DNA from 4 places in the Mesorhizobium sp. EU05-FHT14A09 genome. Region 2 is predicted to be linked to each of the others. Evidence: predicted binding sites of a transcription regulator. Region 2 holds the regulator's gene; each other region holds the start of a gene.

Region 1 (3,271 bases), on a different contig from region 2:
GCCAGCGCCTTTTGAGCTGCCGAACGCACGGCTTTGGCATCTTCGCCGCCAGCGCCCTGGTCGGCTGTGAAGCGGAACCCTTGCAGTTCGCCGACATGATGGCCCTCGACGAGGACGGTTCCGGTAGGGCTGATTTCGGCTTCGGGCATGGTATTTTCTCTAAGGCGCCGCATGAGGACGGAAGTCCTGCGATCAACAAAGCGTTTCGTCAACCGCTCATGTAGCGCGTCGGACAATCTGTCTTCGATTTCCCGTGTCTTTTCTTGCCAGTGTGTCGGATCGGCAAGCCAACCTGGACGATTGGATACAAAAGTCCACGTACGGATCTGCGCGATACGGTGCGAAAGCGTGTCGATATCGCCCTCGGTCGTGTCGGCGCGCCGCACCTGTTCAGCCATGTAGCTCTCATCGACATGGCCGCGCCTAGCAAGATCCATATAGATGGAGGCGATAAGGTCAGCGTGCTGCGCAGGCGCGATCTTGCGGTAGTCCGGCAAGGCGCAGGCTTCCCACAACAGCGCCACGCGCTCACGGTTGATGGCAAGCGCACGGATCTCGCCATCCTTCGACAGGAATTCCAGCGCCTGCGCATCGACGGCTGGCAGGGCGCGGGTCAAGCCTTCCACCGGTGCATTGGTCTCGATCGAGCGCTTCAATGCGTCCAGGTTGGAAAAATCGAAGGACGGAGTGCGCCATTGCAGCACCTTGACCGGCTCGAAATCATGGCCTTCGATCTTCTGGACAAGGTCTTCGTCGAGCGGGTCGACCTGACCGGTGACGCCGAAAGTCCCGTCGCGAAGGTGCCGACCGGCGCGGCCGGCGATCTGGCCGAGCTCCGCTGCGGTGAGGTTGCGGTATTGATAGCCGTCGAACTTCCTGTTCTGGGCGAAAGCGACGTGATCGACATCAAGGTTCAACCCCATGCCGATGGCGTCGGTCGCAACCAGATAATCGACATCGCCGGATTGATAGAGCGCGACCTGGGCATTGCGAGTGCGTGGCGACAGCGCGCCGAGCACCACGGCAGCACCACCCTGCTGGCGGCGGATCAGCTCGGCGATGCCGTAGACCTCGTCAGCCGAGAAGGCGACGATCGCCGAGCGGCGTGGCAAGCGGGTGAGTTTCTTGGAGCCGGCATAAGCGAGATGGGACAGGCGTGGCCGGGTCACCACCGACACGCCCCGGAGCAGCTTCTGCAGGATGCCGTGCATGGTGGCGGCGCCCAGAAGCAGCGTCTCCTGCCTGCCGCGAAGGTTGAGGATGCGGTCGGTGAAGATGTGGCCACGCTCGAGGTCGCCGGCCAGTTGCACTTCATCGATGGCCACGAACGCGGCATCGGTTTCGCGCGGCAATGCCTCCACCGTATGGACCGAATATCGCGCACCGGCGGGCTGGATCTTCTCCTCGCCGGTCACCAGCGCGACCTTGTTGGCGCCGACCTTCTCGCACAGCCGCGCATAAACCTCACGCGCCAGCAGGCGCAGCGGCAGACCTATGACACCGCTCTCATGCGCGACCATTCTTTCGATGGCGAGGTGCGTCTTGCCTGTGTTGGTCGGACCAAGCACGGCCGTGACGTCGCGGCCTGAGAGGATCAGCGGTTCGTTGGGTTTGGGATGGATGTTCATCGGCCCGGAAAGAAGACCTTTTCCCGTGATCGGCGCCGCCCCTGGAGCAATTCCAGGAAAAGTGCGTAGCGGTTTTCCGTCCGGAATTACGTAAGAACCAAAAAGTTAGAGCGTTTCCACGTTTCCGTCAAAAACGGAAACGCTCCAGCGGCGACAGCGCACACATAGGCATTCAAGCGCCGGAGCGAAAGCAGAATGTTCATGGAAGCGTCGCACCCGATCGTCGCATCCAGCCTTTTGCACCGCTGAATTAACGCCCAGAACGAGTCTGGAACGAATCAGCGACGAATCGCTGACTCTTCTCGATTCACGATTCGTTCACGGCTAGATATGGACCCTATACTGCCGAGTCGCACCACATGCTGAATCGGCTAACCGGTCGAATCCTTCGCTGGCAGCGACTGCCGTTAACTTTTGCCGGCAAGAGGCATCCACCTGCTTGCCGGCTTACGAGCAGTGCTATTCAAGCCGCTGAAAAACCAGCATTTTCTTAACTGGTATTAACCAGATTGAGCACCCAATCGCCGATTTTTGTTAACGATCCGACCAAAGCCGGAACGAATCGACGACGAATCGGCTTTCGGTAAAGTTTCCCGGTTTGTTCACCACAACATTTGGTGTTGTACACAGCTTGTCCACCGATGAATCACAGGCTGGCCAGGCGCTTGTTCGTCACGCCACGGACCAGCGTTAACTTTTACGTGCCGAAACGGCACAGGCACTGGCCGGAGGCGCGCCCACAAACCTCTGGGCGTCGTGCTGCCGCAAACCGGGCTGGTGGTCCATTTACAGAAGCGCAGGGCCCCCAATACGGTAGCCGCCAGCATCCGGATACAGTCCCATGGAATCTCAGAATTCGTACCGCGCCTTGATGTCGATCCCCGGCCTGTCGCCGCTCATCCTCGCCGCGACCTTGTCGCGCCTGGCCGGCCGCATGTTCGGCCTCACCCTTGTCCTGTTCGTGCTGGCGCGCTTCTCCTCCCCCGCGCTGGCCGGCTGGCTGACATTTGCAGCGATTGCACCAGGCCTGCTCATCAGCCCTATCGCCGGCGCATTGCTTGATCGTGTCGGCCCGACAACGGCAGTCAGGATCGATCTCATCGCCAGTGCCGTTTTCATCGCCGCTGTCAGCGTCGCCGGCTGGGCGGGATGGGCGAGCCCGCCTGTGCTCTTCGTCCTGGTGATCCTGTTCTCGCTGGCCGGCCCCCTGGGCGCTTCCGGTACACGGACACTGTTGCCACGGCTCGTGCCGTCGCACGCGCTCGATCGAGCCAACGCACTCGATACCGCAGTCTACGCCGTCTCCGATGTCGTGGGCCCCGCACTGGCCGGCTTGACCGTGGCCGTGTTCGGCCCCGAGACAGCGCTCTCGATCATCGCCATTGCCTATGCGGGAGCTGCGGTCTGCCTGTCCTATGTCCAGCGTCTCCCAGGCCTGGCATCGCGCCATACCTCTCTGCTACGCCAGACGGTGGAAGGCATCGAACTGGTGGCGCGGCAGCCGACCCTGAGCGGTCTCGCCATCTCCTATTCTTTCTATCAGATCACCTGGGGCGTGCTCGTCGTGGTGGTGCCGGTGTTCGTCGCCGAACGCTATGCGATGGCGGAAAGCAGTTCGGTGACCGGAGCGCTGTGGGCTGCAA
Region 2 (3,271 bases):
CTCCACAGAAAGCCCTTCTGGCGTTCGGCGACGTAGTGCACGACATCCTGGATGATGGCGAAAGCTTCTTCCTGCTTCCCCGGATGGGCATGGATAACGTTGACCACGAAGGTCGTCGGCTGCGGTGAGGCCGAAAAGCCTGCGGTGAGTTTGCTCATGAAAGTCTCCATCTGACGATCGCGGCTGTCTTGCCGCGGCGTCCTCTGGATATTCAGGACAAACAGGCAGATAAATATTCTCGCATTCTCATAACTAACGAAGAAAATTCCGCAATTGGACAGACTTGGAACACTCGGCATCTTCGTGCAGGTCGCGGAAGCCGGAAGCTTTATCGGCGCAGCGCAGCGACTCGGCCTCACTGCTTCCGCTGTCGGCAAAGCCGTCGCGCGCCTTGAAAACGAAATGGGTGCCCGGCTCTTTCACCGCTCCACGCGGAGCATGGCCCTTACTGAAGAGGGAAGCTTCTTCCTTGCGACATGCCGGCGCATCCAATCGGAATACGAACAGGCGCAGGTCCAGCTTTCGAGATCGCAGGTGACCCCGCGCGGGCAGCTTCGTGTTTCCCTCCCGCTCGCGGGCATGCTGTTGATGCCGACAATGTCGGCCTTCATGGAACGATATCCGGATATCAATCTCGACCTCGATTTTACCGACCGGCTCGTCGACGTCATCGAAGAGGGCTTTGATGCGGTGATCCGCACCGGAGATGTCGGGGACACGCGCCTGATGAGCCGCAAGCTCGGCACTTTCCGGCATAAGATCGTGGCAGCGCCGAAATATCTCGCCGAAAACGGCACACCCGAGACGCCGGAAGACCTCCTCAAACACCGTTGCCTTCATCATCGCTATGCGAATTCCGGGCGGCTCGAACCCTGGCCCCTCATGCGCGATGGGCGCGATGTGAAACTCGATCTTCCCGTGACCACCGTTGCGAGCACGCTGGAGCCATTGATCTACCTCGCCGAGCGATCTTTCGGCGTCACTTGCCTGCCGCCATTCGCGGTATCGACCGAACTGGCCCAGGGCAAACTTGTATCGCTGCTGACCGATTATCTTGGCGAAACCGGAACCTTCCGCATCCTGTGGCCAACAAGTCGCCACCTCTCGCCCAAGGTCCGTGTCTTCGTCGACTACATGGTCGAAAATCTGTTTGCTGATTAAGTGCGAGCGGCGCGCCTTCCTGGATTCCACGACGCGACCTCGCGGAACAAGAAGCAGCCATCCCCGCCGTTACGCTGAACAAAGGGTCAACAAATTCATTAAACTTTAAATGGTTGCGGAACACAAATGGAACAGATAGTGTTTGTTCCGGGTTTGTTTTTCTGATTCCGGTTCCGTTCCACGGAGGGTGGCGATGCTGACACGCAAGCAACACGAGCTTTTGCTCTTCATCCATGAGCGGCTGAAGGAAAGCGGGATTCCACCGTCCTTCGACGAGATGAAAGAAGCGCTCGATCTGGCGTCGAAGTCGGGCATCCACAGGCTGATCACCGCTCTGGAGGAGCGCGGCTTCATTCGCCGCCTGCCAAACCGGGCCCGTGCACTCGAGGTGCTGCGCCTCCCCGACTCGATCGCTCCTGGCCTCAATGCGGCCAAGAAGTTTTCACCGGCCGTCATCCAGGGCAGCCTGGGTCGCACGGTACCCAAGGAGCCGCAGCGCCTGCAGGCTCCCAGCAATGACGACGACGCTACCGCCGCCGTTTCCATCCCGGTCATGGGACGCATCGCGGCTGGTGTGCCGATCGACGCCATCCAACATCGAACGCATTCGATTTCCGTGCCGCCGGACATGATTTCGGGCGGCGAGCACTATGCCCTGGAAGTCAAAGGTGACTCCATGATCGAAGCCGGTATCTTCGATGGCGATACGGTCATCATCCGCAATGCCAATTCGGCCAATCCGGGCGAAATCGTCGTGGCTCTCGTCGACGAGGAAGAAGCGACGCTCAAGCGTTTTCGTCGCAAGGGTGCCTCGATCGCGCTGGAGGCTGCCAATCCCGCCTACGAGACCCGCATTTTCGGCCCAGACCGGGTCAAGGTACAAGGCAAGTTGGTCGGGTTGATCCGTCGGTATTGAAGCGCGGACCTTAGTCAATTAGCCGGCTATTTATCGTTTTTATGAACGACATCAGCGTTGACGGCAGTCCGGGAAGGTATCTTGTCCGGCCTGCCTTTGGACTTGTACGCCTTTTCCGGCCGCGGCGGTAATCCCCTCGCCTCGCGCGTAAAGCCTCGTTGCATGTGCCAGGGTCGATCCTTGGTATCGAGCGCGAACGAGATATTAGCCGGCTTATCTGCAGAGGCGTTAAACCATACTGCGGCACTGCCGACGCGGGCGAGATCCTGCTTGGTGACAACCACGACTGCGGGATCGTTGCAGGGGTCGGGGGCGGTTGCATCGTCGATGACAATAAGCGACGCAACCGCGCAGGCCGATTTGGCAGACTCGGTGCTGGCGGCCGTCACCACGACGGCACCTGACAGGTGACGGGCAAAGCACAGCCGCCGAGCGCACAGGAATGGCGTTCCGAGGGGCATATCGAGCGCATTTTCAACAGTCAGATCGACGTCACCCGAAACATCTTCGGGTAAGATTGTTGTCTCCAGATTGAGCGCCCTGCGCCAGTTGTCGAACGTAAACGGATTGGGTCGCGCCCTGCTGACCGCTATCTCGTCGCCGCCGATTGGCAGAGCCACAAGGCGCGCGTCCTCGGAGATCAGCACATCGGGTGTTTCGACATTGCCCATCGTCAGCAGACCGGCAAGCGCAAAAGGTAAGGCCAGCAACCGCAACCATGTCGTCGTCATCGCGCCGATGGCGAGCGCGGCGGTGACGAAAAGCACCGATTGCGTCGAAACCAGACCAACACCATCGACAGGCGAGCGCGCGGAAATCCAGTCGGCGATTGCCATCATGACCGTAAGTCCCTTTCCCATCGCATAAAGGAACGGTCCATCGGCGCCAAAGGGCATCGCGAGTGCGCTGAGTACGGCCGCCGGCATGACGACAAGCGAAACCACCGGCATGACGGCCAGATTGGCAAACAGGCTAAGCGGCGACACCCGCTGAAAATGCCAAACCGCGAACAGCGTTGTCGCAAGGCCGGCCACGATCGAGGTTGCGGCCATTGCGCCAACTGCGATCAAAGACTTATGCGCGAGAAAACCAACGAAAGAGCGCGCAGGCGGTGCGGCTACGGGCATCACTTCACGCCGTTGAGCCCAGGCCGCGTAGGCGCCGATCAGCGCAGCGGTCGCTGCAAACGACATC
Region 3 (3,271 bases), on a different contig from region 2:
CGGCCACGGTCGTGCCGCCGGTGCGTCCTTCCGCGACGGCGAAGGCGAAGTCGGCGCGTGACAGCTTCATCGCGTCACCGGTCATGGCGAGCGATTCCCTTTCTCCGTCGGACAGCCCGATCTTGATGCGGCCATTGACGACAGCGATCGTCGCAGGCACCGCCCCTTCATCCGAAATGATCTTTTCGACATTGGCCGCCATCGCGCCATTGTCTGGGTAGGGCATGCCGTGGGTGATGATGGTCGATTCCAGTGCCACCACCGGCCGCCCAGCCTTCAGCGCCTCGGCCACGGGGCCATGGATATCGATATAGGGGCGGGCGGTTTCGAGGATCATGAGAAGTCTCCGGTCGGCGTCACGCAGTTGGCGAACAGCCGTTCAACAGGGGGATATGCCGCCCTCATGCCACTTCCTGCGCGTCGGGCACAAGGGCCAGGGCTGCGGCAAAGGATGCCTGGGTGAAGTCAGGCACGGCGAGCGGGCTTTCGATGGCGAGCCCCGCGGCGGCAACGCCTTCGCGCAAGGCGAGGCGCAACGGCAGGCCGCGCAGCAGGGCCGCGGTGGTGGCACCGGCCAGCGCGTCGCCCGCGCCGGTCACATCGATGACCGCCTTCGGCGGGGGCGGGGTAATCGAAAAGGCGCCGTCCTTGTCGAAGCCGAGCGCGGGGCGGTCTCCCGCCGTCACCACGCCGCCACGCATGCCGATCCCCCTCAGACCTGCCACCAGCTCTTTCTCTGGCGCTTCGCGTGACAGGCCGGTCAGTGCCGCTGCCTCGCGGCGGTTCATGAAGACCAGGGCCGGCCGCTCGAACAGCGATGTGAGCCGCACCACCTTGGCCGGCGAGATGGCGATGACGAAGATCGGTCGGTCTCCGGCCTGCGCCATCAACCTTTCGAGCGCCGCAGTCGGCAGGTTCGCATCGCACAGGATCGCCTCCGCCACCTCGATTGCAGCGCGGATGTTGGCGCGACGCAGCTGCTTCGCAAAAGCGAGGTCGTAGAGCCCCATGTCGGCAAACCCCACCACGAGCTCGCCCTCACTGTCGAGGATCGCGGTGTAGCTCGGCGTGGCACGGTCGAGGAAAGTGACCGAAAGGTCCTTGATACCCGCCTGGGCGATCGTGCGTGCAACTGTCTCGCCCGCTGTGTCGCCGCCGCGGACCGACATCAGGGAAGCGGAGATGCCGCGCCGCACCACTGTGCGCAATGCATTGAAGACACCACCACCGACATCCTCGCGCATTGAGCCGGGGTTGGACGCTGCCGGTATATAGGAGCCGCTGACCTGACCGCGCCGGTCGATATGCGCGCCACCAATGGCGAATAGTCTTGGCATCGGACTCATGCAGGCACCGCGCCGCGATTGGTCATGTTATGGTCGGTTGGTGCGGTCGTGCCGAATCGGCGACCGCCTTGTCGCGTCAATGTGATGTCCGTGCGCCAGAATGCTTTTCGGGTGCCGTGGGTAAAACAAAAAAAGAACAAATACGGATTTACTATATTTTTCAAAACGTTGATGCGCCTTGCCAAAACGGAACAAAAAGAGTACATAATCCCAAGGGATCCCGGACTGTCCGGCCTTCATTGACGACCAAGGGGTGATGTATCATGGCTCAGAATAGCTTGAGGCTTGTAGAGGACAATTCGGTGGACAAAACAAAAGCGCTCGACGCTGCGCTGTCGCAGATCGAACGGGCATTCGGCAAGGGCTCGATCATGCGGCTCGGTGCCAACGAGCAGGTGGTCGAGATCGCCACGGTGCCGACAGGCTCGCTGGGACTCGACATTGCGCTCGGCGTCGGCGGCCTGCCGCGCGGCCGCATCATTGAAATTTACGGACCGGAAAGCTCGGGCAAGACCACGCTGGCGCTGCACACGGTGGCGGAAGCACAGAAGAAGGGCGGCATCTGCGCTTTCGTCGATGCCGAACATGCGCTCGACCCGGTCTATGCCCGCAAGCTGGGTGTCGATCTGGAAAATCTTCTGATCTCGCAGCCGGATACCGGTGAGCAGGCGCTGGAGATCTGCGACACGCTGGTGCGCTCCGGTGCCATCGACGTGCTGGTCGTCGATTCGGTCGCAGCCCTTACCCCGCGCGCTGAAATCGAGGGCGAAATGGGCGATTCGCTGCCGGGCCTGCAGGCTCGCCTGATGAGCCAGGCGCTGCGCAAGCTCACGGCTTCGATCTCGCGCTCCAACACCATGGTCATCTTCATCAACCAGATCCGCATGAAGATCGGCGTCATGTTCGGTTCGCCCGAGACGACCACCGGCGGTAACGCGCTGAAGTTCTACGCCTCGGTGCGCATCGACATTCGCCGCATCGGCTCGATCAAGGATCGGGACGAGGTCGTCGGCAACCAGACCCGCGTCAAGGTCGTTAAAAACAAGCTGGCTCCGCCCTTCAAGGTCGTTGAATTCGACATCATGTATGGCGAAGGCGTGTCCAAGACCGGTGAATTGATCGACCTCGGCGTCAAGGCCGGCATTGTCGAGAAATCGGGAGCATGGTTCTCCTACAACTCCCAGCGTCTGGGCCAGGGCCGCGAAAACGCCAAGCAATTCCTGCGTGACAATCCGGATCTTGCCCGGGAGGTCGAGCTGGCGCTGCGGCAGAATTCGGGGCTGATCGCGGAGAAGTTCCTCGACAACGGCGGCGACAGCGACAACGATCTCGACGCTGCAGAAGGCTAGGGGCGCGGTCTGCCCTGTTGCCTGGTGACATTGTTTGACCGCCGGCCTTGTGCCGGCGGTTTGCATTTCGGGCGATAGCCTGGCGGTTGCGCGGCTTTTCCTGTTTCTGGACAGGCTGGAAGGCTGCCGCTAAAAGGCCTAGTCCATTTCCGCCGGCCCGGCCGGCGGCTTCACCATAAAGGCAGTTTCGATGAGTGGCGTGAACGATATCCGGTCGACCTTTCTCGACTATTTCCGCAAGGAAGGGCACGAGATCGTCGCCTCCAGCCCGTTGGTGCCGCGCAACGACCCGACATTGATGTTCACCAACGCCGGCATGGTGCAGTTCAAGAACGTCTTCACGGGCCTCGAGAAGCGGCCTTACTCGCGCGCCGCCACCGCGCAGAAGAGCGTGCGTGCCGGCGGCAAGCACAACGACCTCGACAATGTCGGCTACACCGCCCGCCATCTCACCTTCTTCGAGATGCTCGGCAATTTTTCGTTCGGCGATTATTTCAAGGAACGCGCGATCGAGCTCGCCTGGAACCTGATCACCAAGGATTTCGGGCTGAACAAGGACAAGCTGCTCGTCACCGT
Region 4 (3,271 bases), on a different contig from region 2:
CTGCCAGCCCGACGCCATCCTGCTGCCAAAGATCGACACGCCGCGCGACATCCTGGAGGCCGGCGATGCCCTCGACGAAGCCGATACGCCCGACGAGGTGAAACTTTGGGCGATGATCGAGACGCCCAAAGCGCTGATCAACATCGCGGCCATCGCCGAGCTCGGCCGCGACCCCGCATCGCGGCTCAGCTGCCTGGTTGCCGGCACCAACGACCTGATCAAGGAAACCGGCGTTCTGGCGACCGCGGACCGGCGCTATCTGATGCCCTGGCTGATGCAGATGGTGCTCGCCGCACGCGCCGGCGGCATTGCCTTGCTCGACGGGGTCTTCAACGATTTCCGCAATTCGGACGGTTTCGTGCGTGAATGCGCGGATTCCGCCGGTATGGGGTTCGACGGCAAGACGCTGATCCATCCGGCACAGATCGAGGCGGCGAATGCCGCTTTCTCACCCTCTGAACAGGCTCTTGCGGAAGCCAGGGCCATCGTCGCGGCTTTTGCCGAGCCCGGCAACGCCGGCAAGGGCGTGATCGCCCTGCATGGCCGGATGGTGGAACGTCTCCACTTGGTCCAGGCTCAGAAATTGCTGGCGAAAGCTGCTAGAGCAATTCCAGGAAAAGTGTAACGGTTTTCCGTCCGGAATTGCGTAAAACAAAATGCTAGAGCGTTTCCGTAAAAACGGAAACGCTCTAGCATCGGCGCATGATCGGGCAGCCGTTTTAAGGACAGGACCATGCGCCTCTACCGTTTCCTCACCGCCATCGACGACGCCACCTTCTGCCACAAGGTGACAGCCGCGCTGAACAAGGGCTGGCACCTCTACGGCTCACCGACCTATGCCTACGACAAGAAGGAAAAGGTGATGCGCTGCGGCCAGGCCGTGGTGAAGGATGTCGAAGGCCAGGACTATGTGGCCGGCGAAACCAAGCTGAGCGACTGGTAGGCGGTCGCTAACTCTTTGCTTGACGCAATTCCGGACGGAAAACCGCTACGCACTTTTCCTGGAATTGCTCTAAAGGCCGAGGTTTTTTCTCAATAGCGCGTATTGGGCGGGCGAAGTGTCGGCCATCGCCTCAGCACGATCCGACGGCAGGTCTTCAAATGGAATCGGCCGATCGAATTGGCTGATGGTGAGATCCCATTTCACGCCATTGATCCGATTGTAGAAGTGCGTGCCACCCGGCGTCCGGGTCTTCAGGATATCGCCGCCGAGGATATCCTGAACGGCAATAGCGGTGACGCTGCACTGGCCTCTTGCCGGATTATCGGGTCGCCATCCGCTCGACGTTTCCAGGCTCCAGGCCTGCTTGAGCTTTTCATACAGATGGATCGCAGTGATCTCGCCGCCCTTTGTCATTCCGCCGAAGCCTCGATGCGTTCCATGTCGTCGTCGGAGAGGCCGAAGTGATGGCCGATCTCGTGGATCAGCACATGGGTGACGATGTCGCCCATCGTTTCTTCATTCTCGGCCCAGTAGTCGAGGATAGCCCGGCGGTAGAGCGTGATGCGGTTCGGTCCTTCGCCGGTCGCGGGATTCCAGCGCTCGGCGATGCCGCGCCCCTCGAACAGGCCGAGCAGGTCGAAGGGCGTTTCCAGCGACAGGTCGTCCATGATCTCGTCGGTCGGGAACTCGGCCACCTGGATGACGATCTCGCCGGTCAGCTTGCGGAATTCCTCCGGCAGATGCGCGTAGGCTTCCAGCGCCAGCAGCTCAAGCTCCTCGATGGAGGGGGAAAGCTCATTGTGCCAGGTGCGGGTCTTGTAGATGCGGGCCATTCTTTGTCCTTTGACCCCGGCATATAGGCTGTTGCGGTAAAATCGGCAAATAAAGCATGATCCCGAAGCGAAGGTCGGCCTGGGAAAACGGTGCCGATTTTTCGGTCAAGGTCATGTGGCAGGGATAAAAGACCCTTGGGGCGGCGATTTACCAGGTCGCGTTCCGCCGACAGCCCGGCATGACAGGAGAGGAATAAATTCTCCATGAGTCCGCTTGACTCTCGTTCCACCCTCTGGAATCTATAAGAACATAACAGGAACATGTTGACCGGACACCGACCGACATGGCGACAAACGCCGTGGCGCGAGACACTGTTTTTGCCTTGCGTCGCCAGATCGCGAAGATTGAAGGAACGCTGCCGGATCGCCTTGAGGCGCCGGCTGGTTTCGACGCCGACCGCATGCTGGTGCGCCGTGGTGGCGTGGTGGAAAGCCACGGCTTGCTCGCCACCGGCGCGGATCACTTTGACGCCGCCCTGAATGGCGGACTGCCCAAGGCTGCCTTGACCGAGTTCCATGGCGCCGAGACCCGCGATGCCGGCATCGTTGCCGGCTTTGCGCTGGCTCTCGCCGGCCTGCTGCTGAAAGCGGCGGCAACTCCGGCGCCCATCCTGTGGGTCGGCACCACAGAGATCTTCCGCGAGGCGGGCTTTCCCTATGCGCGTGGTCTCCAAGCCAGTTTCGGCATCGCCCCGGAAAACCTGCTTTACGCAGAGGGGCCGAAGATCACCGATGCCCTGTGGATCGCCGAGGAAGGGGCGGGCCTGAGCACACTCTCCGCAGTCGTGCTGGAACTGCGCGGCAACCCCGACCGGCTCGACCTTACGGCAACGCGCCGGCTGCATCGTCGTGCACAAGCCGCTGGCCGGCCGGTCTTCCTGTTGCGCCAGGCCGCCTTTGCCGAACCGACCGCAGCACCTGTCCGCCTCGTCGTCGCGCCGGCACCCGCCACATTGCGCAACACCCTGGCTGGGCCCCTGGACGGCACGATCGGCCGTCCGGGCATCGCCGTCACCATCGGCAAGAGCCGTGCTGCACAGCCTGGACAATTCACACTGGAGTGGAACCCCGATGAACGCACATTCCTGGATCGAACGCACGCGGGCGCAATCCATCAACGGCCATGGGACATCCAGAACCAAGCAGAGGATCCTGTCGCTCTGGTTCCCTTACCTTCCGGCGGAACGAATCCTGCGGCAGCGGCACGGCCGGTCCTGGCGTTCCCGTCCCGCCAGCCATTGCCCGTTGGTGATCAGCCATCGCGACCGCAACGCTCAGCGCATCGCCGCGCTTGACGAACGGGCCGAGGCCCTGCGGCTGAAACCCGGCATGGGCATTGCCGACGCCCGCGCCATGCACCCCAAGATCGATGTCGTCGAGGCCGATGCCCAGGCTGACCTGCGCCTGCTCGAAAGCCTCGCCGACTGGTGCGACCGCTACACGCCGCTGGTCGCGCTGGACGGTGCAGACGGCCTGTTCCTCGACATCACCGGCT

The links. The regulator LexA, encoded in region 2, represses DNA repair genes until DNA is damaged. The targets are predictions, from matches to a motif close to TGTTCNNNNTGTGTTCNG.
Region 1: a site for LexA is predicted at 1,887-1,904, ahead of AC3WTO_RS13620 (helicase-related protein). Genes of this name have one in related genera too.
Region 3: a site for LexA is predicted at 1,468-1,485, ahead of recA (recombinase RecA). Genes of this name have one in related genera too.
Region 4: a site for LexA is predicted at 2,021-2,038, ahead of AC3WTO_RS11590 (ImuA family protein). Genes of this name have one in related genera too.

Annotation. Positions count from the first base shown of each region.
Region 1 covers NZ_JBYTDF010000003.1:421,396-424,666, reverse strand. Annotated here, with positions in the region: gene AC3WTO_RS13620 (helicase-related protein) at 1-1,628, opposite strand, end outside; gene AC3WTO_RS13615 (MFS transporter) at 2,470-3,271, shown strand, end outside.
Region 2 covers NZ_JBYTDF010000002.1:160,678-163,948, forward strand. Annotated here, with positions in the region: gene AC3WTO_RS08095 (antibiotic biosynthesis monooxygenase) at 1-158, opposite strand, end outside; gene AC3WTO_RS08100 (LysR family transcriptional regulator) at 274-1,161, shown strand; gene lexA (transcriptional repressor LexA) at 1,355-2,077, shown strand; gene AC3WTO_RS08110 (ComEC/Rec2 family competence protein) at 2,104-3,271, opposite strand, start outside.
Region 3 covers NZ_JBYTDF010000001.1:928,341-931,611, forward strand. Annotated here, with positions in the region: gene AC3WTO_RS04210 (pseudouridine-5'-phosphate glycosidase) at 1-337, opposite strand, end outside; gene AC3WTO_RS04215 (carbohydrate kinase family protein) at 402-1,346, opposite strand; gene recA (recombinase RecA) at 1,610-2,695, shown strand; gene alaS (alanine--tRNA ligase) at 2,886-3,271, shown strand, end outside.
Region 4 covers NZ_JBYTDF010000003.1:19,225-22,495, reverse strand. Annotated here, with positions in the region: gene AC3WTO_RS11610 (HpcH/HpaI aldolase/citrate lyase family protein) at 1-625, shown strand, start outside; gene AC3WTO_RS11605 (DUF1737 domain-containing protein) at 734-943, shown strand; gene AC3WTO_RS11600 (YunG family protein) at 1,013-1,357, opposite strand; gene AC3WTO_RS11595 (metallopeptidase family protein) at 1,354-1,776, opposite strand; gene AC3WTO_RS11590 (ImuA family protein) at 2,061-3,071, shown strand; gene AC3WTO_RS11585 (DUF6504 family protein) at 3,025-3,271, shown strand, end outside.